One region of the Streptomyces sp. NPDC001728 genome, then DNA from elsewhere that is predicted to be linked to it. Evidence: riboswitches for the same ligand, from Rfam matches in the RefSeq annotation. Region 1 holds a riboswitch; the other holds the start of a gene.
What was found. Region 1 has a riboswitch for S-adenosylmethionine ahead of thrC (threonine synthase). Riboswitches for the same ligand answer to the same signal wherever they lie in the genome.
Positions count from the first base shown of each region.

Region 2: linked by a shared signal. The riboswitch ahead of ABT154_RS06050 (aminotransferase class V-fold PLP-dependent enzyme) and the one ahead of thrC (threonine synthase) in region 1 are both predicted to bind S-adenosylmethionine.

Region 1 covers NZ_JBEOZK010000020.1:25,467-29,876, reverse strand. Annotated here, with positions in the region: gene ABT154_RS25995 (DUF7927 domain-containing protein) at 1-570, opposite strand, end outside; gene ABT154_RS25990 (glucosyl-3-phosphoglycerate synthase) at 609-1,550, opposite strand; SAM riboswitch class I at 1,699-1,845, shown strand; gene thrC (threonine synthase) at 1,863-3,149, shown strand; gene ABT154_RS25980 (MoaD/ThiS family protein) at 3,220-3,498, shown strand; gene ABT154_RS25975 (cold-shock protein) at 3,897-4,100, shown strand.
Region 2 covers NZ_JBEOZK010000003.1:133,089-137,498, forward strand. Annotated here, with positions in the region: gene qcrB (cytochrome bc1 complex cytochrome b subunit) at 1-1,143, shown strand, start outside; gene trpD (anthranilate phosphoribosyltransferase) at 1,275-2,339, shown strand; SAM riboswitch class IV at 2,448-2,564, shown strand; gene ABT154_RS06050 (aminotransferase class V-fold PLP-dependent enzyme) at 2,811-4,292, shown strand; gene ABT154_RS06055 (Lrp/AsnC family transcriptional regulator) at 4,363-4,410, opposite strand, start outside.

The sequences.
Region 1 (4,410 bases):
GTGCGGCCCGTCGGTGTCCGCCGGGTCCGCGACCATGCTGTCGATCGAGACCGGGACCGCCGGACCCGAACCGACCCTGATCACCGGGGCGGTCGTCGTCGGGTCGCCGGGGGAGCGTCCGACGTCCTTGCCGGAGATGTCGCAGCGCTTCAGCCGGGCACCGCTCGGACCCTTGTACGTGCCGTCGTTGCCGCCCCAGAAGAGCCGGGCGTACGCCACCTCGGCGCCCGCCGGGATCACCACGTGGCCGGTGCTGGAGCCGTAGCCGCCCCCGGTTCCCGCCGTGTCGACCCGCTCCATCACGAAGGCGTTGTTGCCGTCCGGGCCCTGGCCGCCCGCCGCCGCCGCGCAGCGCGCCGCCATGTCCGCGGGGGCGGCCGGACAGCCCATGACCGTGTTGCCGAGCGTCGCGAAGTCGCCGTACAGCGTCTCCTCGTACCGCTCGCCGAAGGGCTCGACCACGTCCGCGGCGGCCGGTCCCGCCGCCGTGAACGCGAGCGAGCCCGCCGTCAGTCCGATCAGTCCCGCCGCCGCGAGCACCCTGCCCGAGTGATGTTGTCTGAAGCGCATAAAAGAGAAATGTATGCAAAACGGATGATAGTGGTGCGTTACGCCACGCGACGGTGTGCGTACTCCGCGATTTCGGCCATCGGTGGCCGCTCCTCCGTGTCCACCGCGTACGTCCGCGGCTCGAAGCCCTTCTCGCCCCGCTCGAACTGGGTCAGCCGCGGCCGCACCAGATGGCCCCGCGAGAGCCGCAGCTGCGCCGTCCGGTAGATCGCCGCCGCCATCCGGCCCAGCGCCTGCCCGTCCTGGTGCCGGTGCCTGCGCACCCCCACGTCCACCTGGGCGAGCGCGTCCAGACCCACCGCGTGCAGGGCGTCCACGAGCAGCGCCAGCTCCACTCCGTAACCGACCGGGAACGGCAGTCGTTCGAGCAGCGAGCGGCGCGCCGCGTACTCACCGCCCAGCGGCTGTACGAAACCGGCCAGCTGTGGCCAGTGGAGGTTCAGCAGCGGGCGCGCCACCAGCTCCGTCACCCGGCCGCCCTGGCCTGGGGTGTCACCCAGGGGGCGGTCGTACATCGCCTTCACGAAGTCCACCTCCGGGTCCGTGAGCAGCGGGCCCACGATCCCCGTCACGAAGTCCGCGGAGAAGTCCCGCAGATCCGCGTCCACGAAGCAGACGACATCTCCGCTCGTCACCATCAGCGACCGCCACAGGACCTCGCCCTTGCCCGGCACCGCCGGTATCCGGGGGAGGATCGCGTCCCGCGCCACCACCCGCGCGCCGGCCGCCGCCGCGACCTCCGCCGTCCGGTCCGTGGAGCCCGAGTCGATCACCACCAGCTCGTCGACCAGCGGCACGGCCTCCGTCATCAGCTCGCGGCGGATCACGTCGACGATCTCGCCGACCGTCGCCTCCTCGTTGAGCGCGGGCAGGACGACGCTGACCTTCGTGTTCCGCTTGGCCGCGAGGATTCGCTCCAGCGGCCGGTCCGCCACGGACCAGGACCGCCGGTCCAGCCAGCGCCCCACCTCTTCCAGCACGTGATCTCCATCTCGCGGTTCGGACGGCCGGTCCGAGCGTCCGGGCCTTCGGTTACAGTCTTGAACAACGCGGATCCCCGATGCACGTCGGGGTGCCGACCGCGTCGGAGCGCAGGAACGAAGTCCACCGCGCTTCACAATCGAATACCGCTCATCCAGAGGGGCAGAGGGAAACGGCCCGTTGAAGCCCCGGCAACCCTCCAGTCGGTTTGTCTCGTCCTCCAGCGAGGCCCCCGGCTAGGGAAGGTGCCAAATCCGTCTCATGGCGAAAAATTCGTCATGGGAAAGATGAGGAGAAAGGGCCTCGCCTCCATGGCTGTTGAGACTGTCACCCCCGCCACTTCGGTCGACCTCGGTCCCGCGTCCGGGCTTTCCTGCCGCGAATGCGGTGAAGTGTTCGCACTCGGCCCGATTTTCGCCTGCGAACTGTGTTTCGGACCGCTCGAAGTCGCGTACGACCTCCCCCTCGGTGACCCCGAGGCGCTGCGCAAGCGGATCGAGGCCGGCCCCGCCAACATCTGGCGCTACGCCCCCCTGCTGCCCGTCCCCGCCGACGTCGCCGACAAGCCCAACCTGAACCCGGGCTGGACCAAGCTCGTCCAGGCCGACAACCTCGCCCGCGAGATCGGCGTCGCCCCCGGCAAGCTGTTCGTCAAGGACGACTCCGGCAACCCGACCCACTCCTTCAAGGACCGGGTCGTCGCCCAGGCCATCGAGGCCGCCCGCGCCTTCGGCTTCACCACCCTCTCCTGCTCCTCCACCGGCAACCTGGCCGGCGCCGTCGGTGCCGCCGCCGCCCGCGCCGGCTTCCGCTCCTGCGTGTTCATCCCGCACGACCTGGAGCAGGGCAAGGTCGTCATGGCCGGTGTCTACGGCGGTGACCTGGTCGCCATCGAGGGCAACTACGACGACGTCAACCGCTTCTGCTCGGAGCTCATCGGCGACCCGCTCGGCGAGGGCTGGGGCTTCGTCAACGTCAACCTCCGCCCGTACTACGGCGAGGGCTCCAAGACGCTGGCGTACGAGATCTGCGAGCAGCTCGGCTGGGTCATCCCCGACCAGCTGGTCATCCCGATCGCCTCGGGATCCCAACTCACGAAGATCGACAAGGGTCTTCAGGAGCTCATCAAGCTGGGCCTCGTCGAGGACAAGCCGTACAAGATCTTCGGCGCCCAGGCCGAGGGCTGCTCCCCGGTGTCGGTGGCCTTCAAGGCCGGCCACGACGTCGTACGGCCCCAGAAGCCGAACACGATCGCCAAGTCGCTCGCGATCGGCAACCCGGCCGACGGCCCGTACGTCCTCGACATCGCCCGCCGGACCGGCGGCGCCGTGGAGGACGTGAACGACGAGCAGGTCGTGGACGCGATCCGGCTGCTCGCCCGGACCGAGGGCATCTTCGCGGAGACCGCGGGCGGCGTGACCGTCGGTGTCACCAGGAAGCTCGTCGAGGCGGGACTGATCGACCCGGACCTCACCACCGTCGTCCTCAACACCGGCGACGGACTCAAGACCCTGGACGCGGTGGCCGACACCTCTCAGGCGACCGTCACCATCCGCCCGAGCCTGGACGCGTTCCGCGACGCCGGCCTGGCGCTCTGAGCCGGTCCGCCCCGAGCCGGCCCGCAGGGTGCCGGCCCGCTTTCCTGGCCCACTGAAAGGTTTCGAAGACATGGCCGTGAACGTCCGCATCCCCACCATCCTCCGCACCTACACGGGCGGCCGGTCCGAGGTCCAGGCCGAGGGCACGACCCTCGCCGAGGTCATCGCGGACCTGGAGAAGAACCACACGGGCATCGCCGCCCGCGTCCTGGACGACCAGGGCAAGCTGCGCCGCTTCGTCAACGTCTACGTGAACGACGACGACGTGCGCTTCGAGCAGGGCCTGGAGACGGCCACCCCGACCGGCGCGGGCGTCTCGATCATCCCGGCCGTCGCCGGCGGCTGCTGAGCCGTATCGCTTGTCCTGTGTTTCTTGAATTGCCCCTTCCGCGTCCATAAGCGGAAGGGGCAATTCTGCATGGTTGAGCACGGTAGAGTTGGGGAAGCCCCCTCCGCTGCTCATGCCGGATGCATATGAGAATGCGTCCCTGTGCGTCAGGAAGCAGCCAAAGTACCTGCGCGTTGTGTACGTTCTGCGCGTTTTGCCGGGCCCGACTTGCCCCGTAACTCCAGGGATTATCCCCAATTCCCCTTTCCGGTGCGCCCAGAATTCTCGCTCGAATGACCTGTTGCAGAGGGCAGTTGGGCAGATACATTCAGCGGCGGTCGACGCGTTCCGGCGCAGGGTCTGACCCGGGTCCGCGAAGTGCGGGTCCCGCGCAAGGGCCAGTAATAGGGGAGTTAGGCATGGCTCAGGGCACCGTCAAGTGGTTCAACGCGGAGAAGGGCTACGGCTTCATCGCGGTAGACGGTGGTGCGGATGTTTTCGTCCACTACAGCGCGATCCAGATGGATGGCTACCGCAGTCTCGAAGAGGGCCAGCGGGTCGAGTTCGAGATCTCGCAGGGTCAGAAGGGTCCGCAGGCGGACATGGTCAAGCTCGCCGTCTGAGCGCGGCGCGATCGGCCAACGACGCAACGCCGTCGAGGGGTCCGCATCCCTGAGGGGATGCGGACCCCTCGTGCGTTCCCGCACGACAGGCCGCACCAGGGCCCGCGCGACCGGCGGATACGGGCCCCGCGGCGCCTTCCCGCACTCCCCCGTACGCCCCTCCCGGCACGTCCCGATCGTCGAGAGTCGCTTGCACTCTCCTATGCCGAGTGCTAATCATTGGCGTTAGCACTCGGAAGGTGAGAGTGCTTACGAGGATCGGGCAGATGAGGCCCGCGGCCAGGTGGGGCAAGGAACCGCCGGGTACGCA
Region 2 (4,410 bases), on a different contig from region 1:
ACCGGTTACTCGCTCCCGGACGACCTGCTCTCCGGCACCGGTGTCCGCTTCATGCAGGGCGCGATCCTGTCCGTGCCGGTCATCGGCACGTACCTGTCGATGTTCCTGTTCGGCGGGGAGTTCCCCGGCGGCGACTTCGTGGCCCGGTTCTACTCGGCCCACATCCTGCTGCTGCCCGGCATCATGCTCGGCCTCGTGGTCGCCCACCTCATCCTGGTGTTCTTCCACAAGCACACGCAGTTCGCCGGCCCCGGCCGTACGAACAAGAACGTCGTGGGCATGCCGCTGCTGCCGGTCTACATGGCCAAGGCCGGAGGCTTCTTCTTCCTGGTCTTCGGTGTCATCGCGGTCATCGCGGCCATCGCCTCGATCAACCCGATCTGGGCCATCGGCCCGTACCGGCCGGACCAGGTGTCCACCGGCGCCCAGCCCGACTGGTACATGGGCTTCGCCGAGGGTCTGATCCGAGTGATGCCGGGCTGGGAGATCAACCTGTGGGGCCACACGCTGGTCCTCGGTGTGATGATCCCGCTGGCGATCTTCCCGGCGGTCCTCGCGGCGATCGGTGTCTACCCGTTCATCGAGTCGTGGATCACGGGCGACAAGCGCGAGCACCACATCGCGCAGCGCCCGCGCAACGCTCCGACGCGCACCGCCTTCGGTGTCGCCTGGATCACCGCGTACATGGTCATGCTCGTGGGTGGTGGAAACGACCTCTGGGCGACCCACTTCCACCTGTCGCTGAACTCGATCACCTGGTTCGTGCGGATCTTCTTCTTCCTCGGCCCGATCATCGCGTTCATCGCCACCAAGCGGATCTGCCTCGGCCTCCAGCGCCGCGACAAGGACAAGGTGCTGCACGGACGCGAGTCCGGCATCATCAAGCGCCTGCCGCACGGTGAGTTCGTCGAGGTCCACCAGCCGCTCAGCCAGGGCGAGCTGCACCGCCTCACGGCACACGAGCAGTACGACGCGGCGGAGCTTCCGCCGGCCGTCGACGAGAACGGCGTGGAGCGCAAGGTCGGGAGCATCGAGAAGCTCCGGGTCAAGCTCAACAAGGGCTACTACGGCGACGACAGCCAGATCGCCAAGCCCACGGTCGACGAGTTCCAGGAGATCCAGAGCGGCCACGGCCACCACTGATCGCCTGAACTCATGATGTGAGACAAGTCGCCACGGCGAGAGCCCCGTCCATTCGATGGACGGGGCTCTTCGCCGTCCCCGGGGGTCGATAGGGTGGAGCCGTATTCCCTACGGACTGACCAGGAGCTGCCATGAGCGCTGCGACCCCCGCTGGAGGACCTACGTCGGCGGGCCGCTCCTGGCCCGCCGTACTGGACGGTCTGCTGTCCGGCCGCGACCAGAGCGCCGAGGACACCGCCTGGGCGATGGACCGCATCCTGTGCGGAGAGGCCACCGACGCCCAGATCGCCGGATTCGTGGTCGCCCTGCGCGCCAAGGGCGAGACCGTCGAGGAGATCACCGGCCTCGTCCGCACCATGTACGAGCACGCCAACACGATCGACGTGCCCGGCCCGTCCGTCGACATCGTCGGTACCGGCGGCGACGGCGCCAAGACCGTCAACATCTCCACCATGTCCGCGATCGTCGTCGCGGGCACGGGCGCCAAGGTCGTCAAGCACGGCAACCGTGCCGCGTCCTCCGCCTCCGGTGCCTCCGACGTCCTGGAGAAGCTCGGCGTCAACCTCAACCTGACCCCGAAGCGGGTCGTCGAGGTCGCCGAGGAGGCCGGGATCACCTTCTGCTTCGCGGTGAAGTTCCACCCGGCGCTGCGGCACGTGGCGACGGCCCGCAAGGAGCTCGGTATCCGGACCGTCTTCAACTTTCTGGGCCCGCTCACCAATCCGGCCCGGGTGCAGGCCCAGGCGACCGGTGTCGCGGACGCCCGGGTGGCCCCCATCGTCGCCGGCGTGCTGGCCGAGCGCGGTTCCTCCGCCCTGGTCTTCCGCGGCGACGACGGACTCGACGAGCTGACCACCACGGCCACCTCGCGGGTCTGGGTCGTCCGGGACGGCTCGGTGCGGGAGGAGGCCTTCGACCCCAGGGACGTCGGCATCGACCTCGTACCGGTGGAGGCCCTGCGCGGCGCCGACGCCTCGTACAACGCCGACGTCGCCCGTCGGCTGCTCGCGGGGGAGACGGGTCCGGTACGCGACGCGGTCCTGCTCAACTCCGCGGCGGCGCTGACCGCGCTGGCGCCGGGGGAGGGCACCCTCGCGGAGCAGATCCGCGCCGGCATCGGGCAGGCCGCGGAGTCGATCGACTCCGGGGAGGCCCGCCGGGCCCTCGAACGCTGGATCGCCGCCAGCAACGCCTAGGGTCTGACTTTCGGATCATGCCGGGCTCGCGACACCGCCCCACGACCCCGGTCCAGCATGCGGACCGGGGTCTTGCGGTTCGTCGATCATGTGGCACGATGCTCCCTAGGTCACGAGTGACAGCGTTTTGGCCCCGGCTTGCTGTCCGGCAACCCTCCGTCCGTGGCGGGGTGCCCCGGGTGATGACCAGGCCGTAGGCAGCGAGGTCTACGGCAAGCGCGGACCCCTCGACACACCAGGGGTCCTGGTCTCTCGAGGAGCGTTTTCCGTGAGCAAGCGAATGCGATAGGGCGAGTCCGCCCCTACTTCACCCTCGGATCATCGGATCAGGGTCATTTCCGCGTACCCGTGTGTACCGCCGTGTACCGCCGTGTCCTCCCATGTCCCCGAGGCATCACCCGTACCCCGCCGTGTCCGGCCGCGTACGGGATCACCGAAGCCATTCAGCACCGCCCGCCGGGAGATACCGCCATGTCCGCACGCCCTGACGCCGTCGCCACCGCCACCGCCGCCGTCGAGACCGTCGCCGCCGTCGAGTCCGCCGACCCCTGCTGCGCCGCGCCGCTGCCCGTCCTCGGCCGGGACGTCACCGTCCCGCTCGTCACCGGCGGCGAGGTGACCTACGCGGCGCTCGACTACGCGGCCAGCGCGCCCGCCCTCCAGCGGGTCTGGGACGACGTCGCCGCGTACGCCCCCTACTACGGCAGCGTCCACCGCGGCGCCGGCTACCTCTCCCAGCTCTCCACCGACCTCTTCGAGAGCAGCCGCGTCACCGTCGCCGAGTTCCTCGACTGCCGCGCCGACGACCAGGTCGTCTTCACCCGCTCGACCACCGACTCGCTGAACCTGCTCGCCGCCGTCGTCCCCGCCGACTGCGAGGTCTTCGTCTTCGAGACCGAGCACCACGCCTCGCTGCTGCCCTGGGGGTCCCCCGACGCCCCTGGGCGCAGGGGGAGCGACGCCCGCGTCACCTACCTCAACGCGCCCCGCACCCCGCAGCAGGCCGTCGAGACCCTGGAGCGCGCCCTCGCCGACCGTGACCCCTACGGTCCCGCCCTGGTCTGCGTCACCGGCGCCTCCAACGTCACCGGCGAGCTGTGGCCGGTGAGGGAACTCGCCGCCGCCGCGCACGCCCACGGCGCCCGGATCGTGCTCGACGCCGCCCAGTTGGCGCCCCACCACCCGGTCTCCGTCCAGGACCTCGACGTGGACTGGATCGCCTTCTCCGGGCACAAGCTGTACGCGCCCTTCGGCTCCGGCGTCCTCGCCGGCCGCGCCGACTGGCTCCAGGACTCCGAGCCCTACCTCGCGGGCGGCGGCGCCTCACGCAAGGTGGCGCGCCGGGCCGACGGCGGAGTGGACGTGGAGTGGCACACCACCGCGGCCCGCCACGAGGCCGGCTCCCCGAACGTCATCGGCGTGTACTCCATCGCCTCCGCCTGCAAGGCGCTCACCGAGGCGGGCTTCGAGGGGCTCGTCGCCCGTGAGCGGCACCTGATCGCCACGGTCCGCGAGGGCCTCGCCGAGGTCCCCGAGGTCAAGGTGCTGTCGCTGTTCGGCGACGACGCGCCCCGGGTCGGCGTCATCTCCTTCGTGGTGGACGGCTGGAACAGCTCCCACTTCGCCGCCGCGCTCTCCGCCGAGTACGGCATCGGCGTCCGCGACGGACTCTTCTGCGCCCACCCGCTGGTCCGCACCCTGCTCGGCAGCGACCCGCAGGACCCGGGCGAGTGCGGTGCCCCCGAGGCGGCGCCCGGCGAGCGAAGCGAGGTGGGGGTCCCCCCGGCCGAAGGCTGGGGGCGGTCCCTCAACGCCATCCGGGTGAGCTTCGGCGCCGGTACGCCGGACGAGCACGTGGAGCGGTTCGTCGGCGCCGTGAAGGCGCTCGTCCGCGACGGCGCGCAGTGGAAGTACCGCACCGAGGACGGCCGCTGCGTCCCCGACCGCGGCTGAGCACTCACTCGTACGGGTGAAGGGGGCCTCCCGACCGGGAGGCCCCCTTCAGCATGCCGCGTACGGGGTCTCAGGACTCCAGGCCGATGGCGAAGGCCGCCTCCAGGTCGTGCTGGGA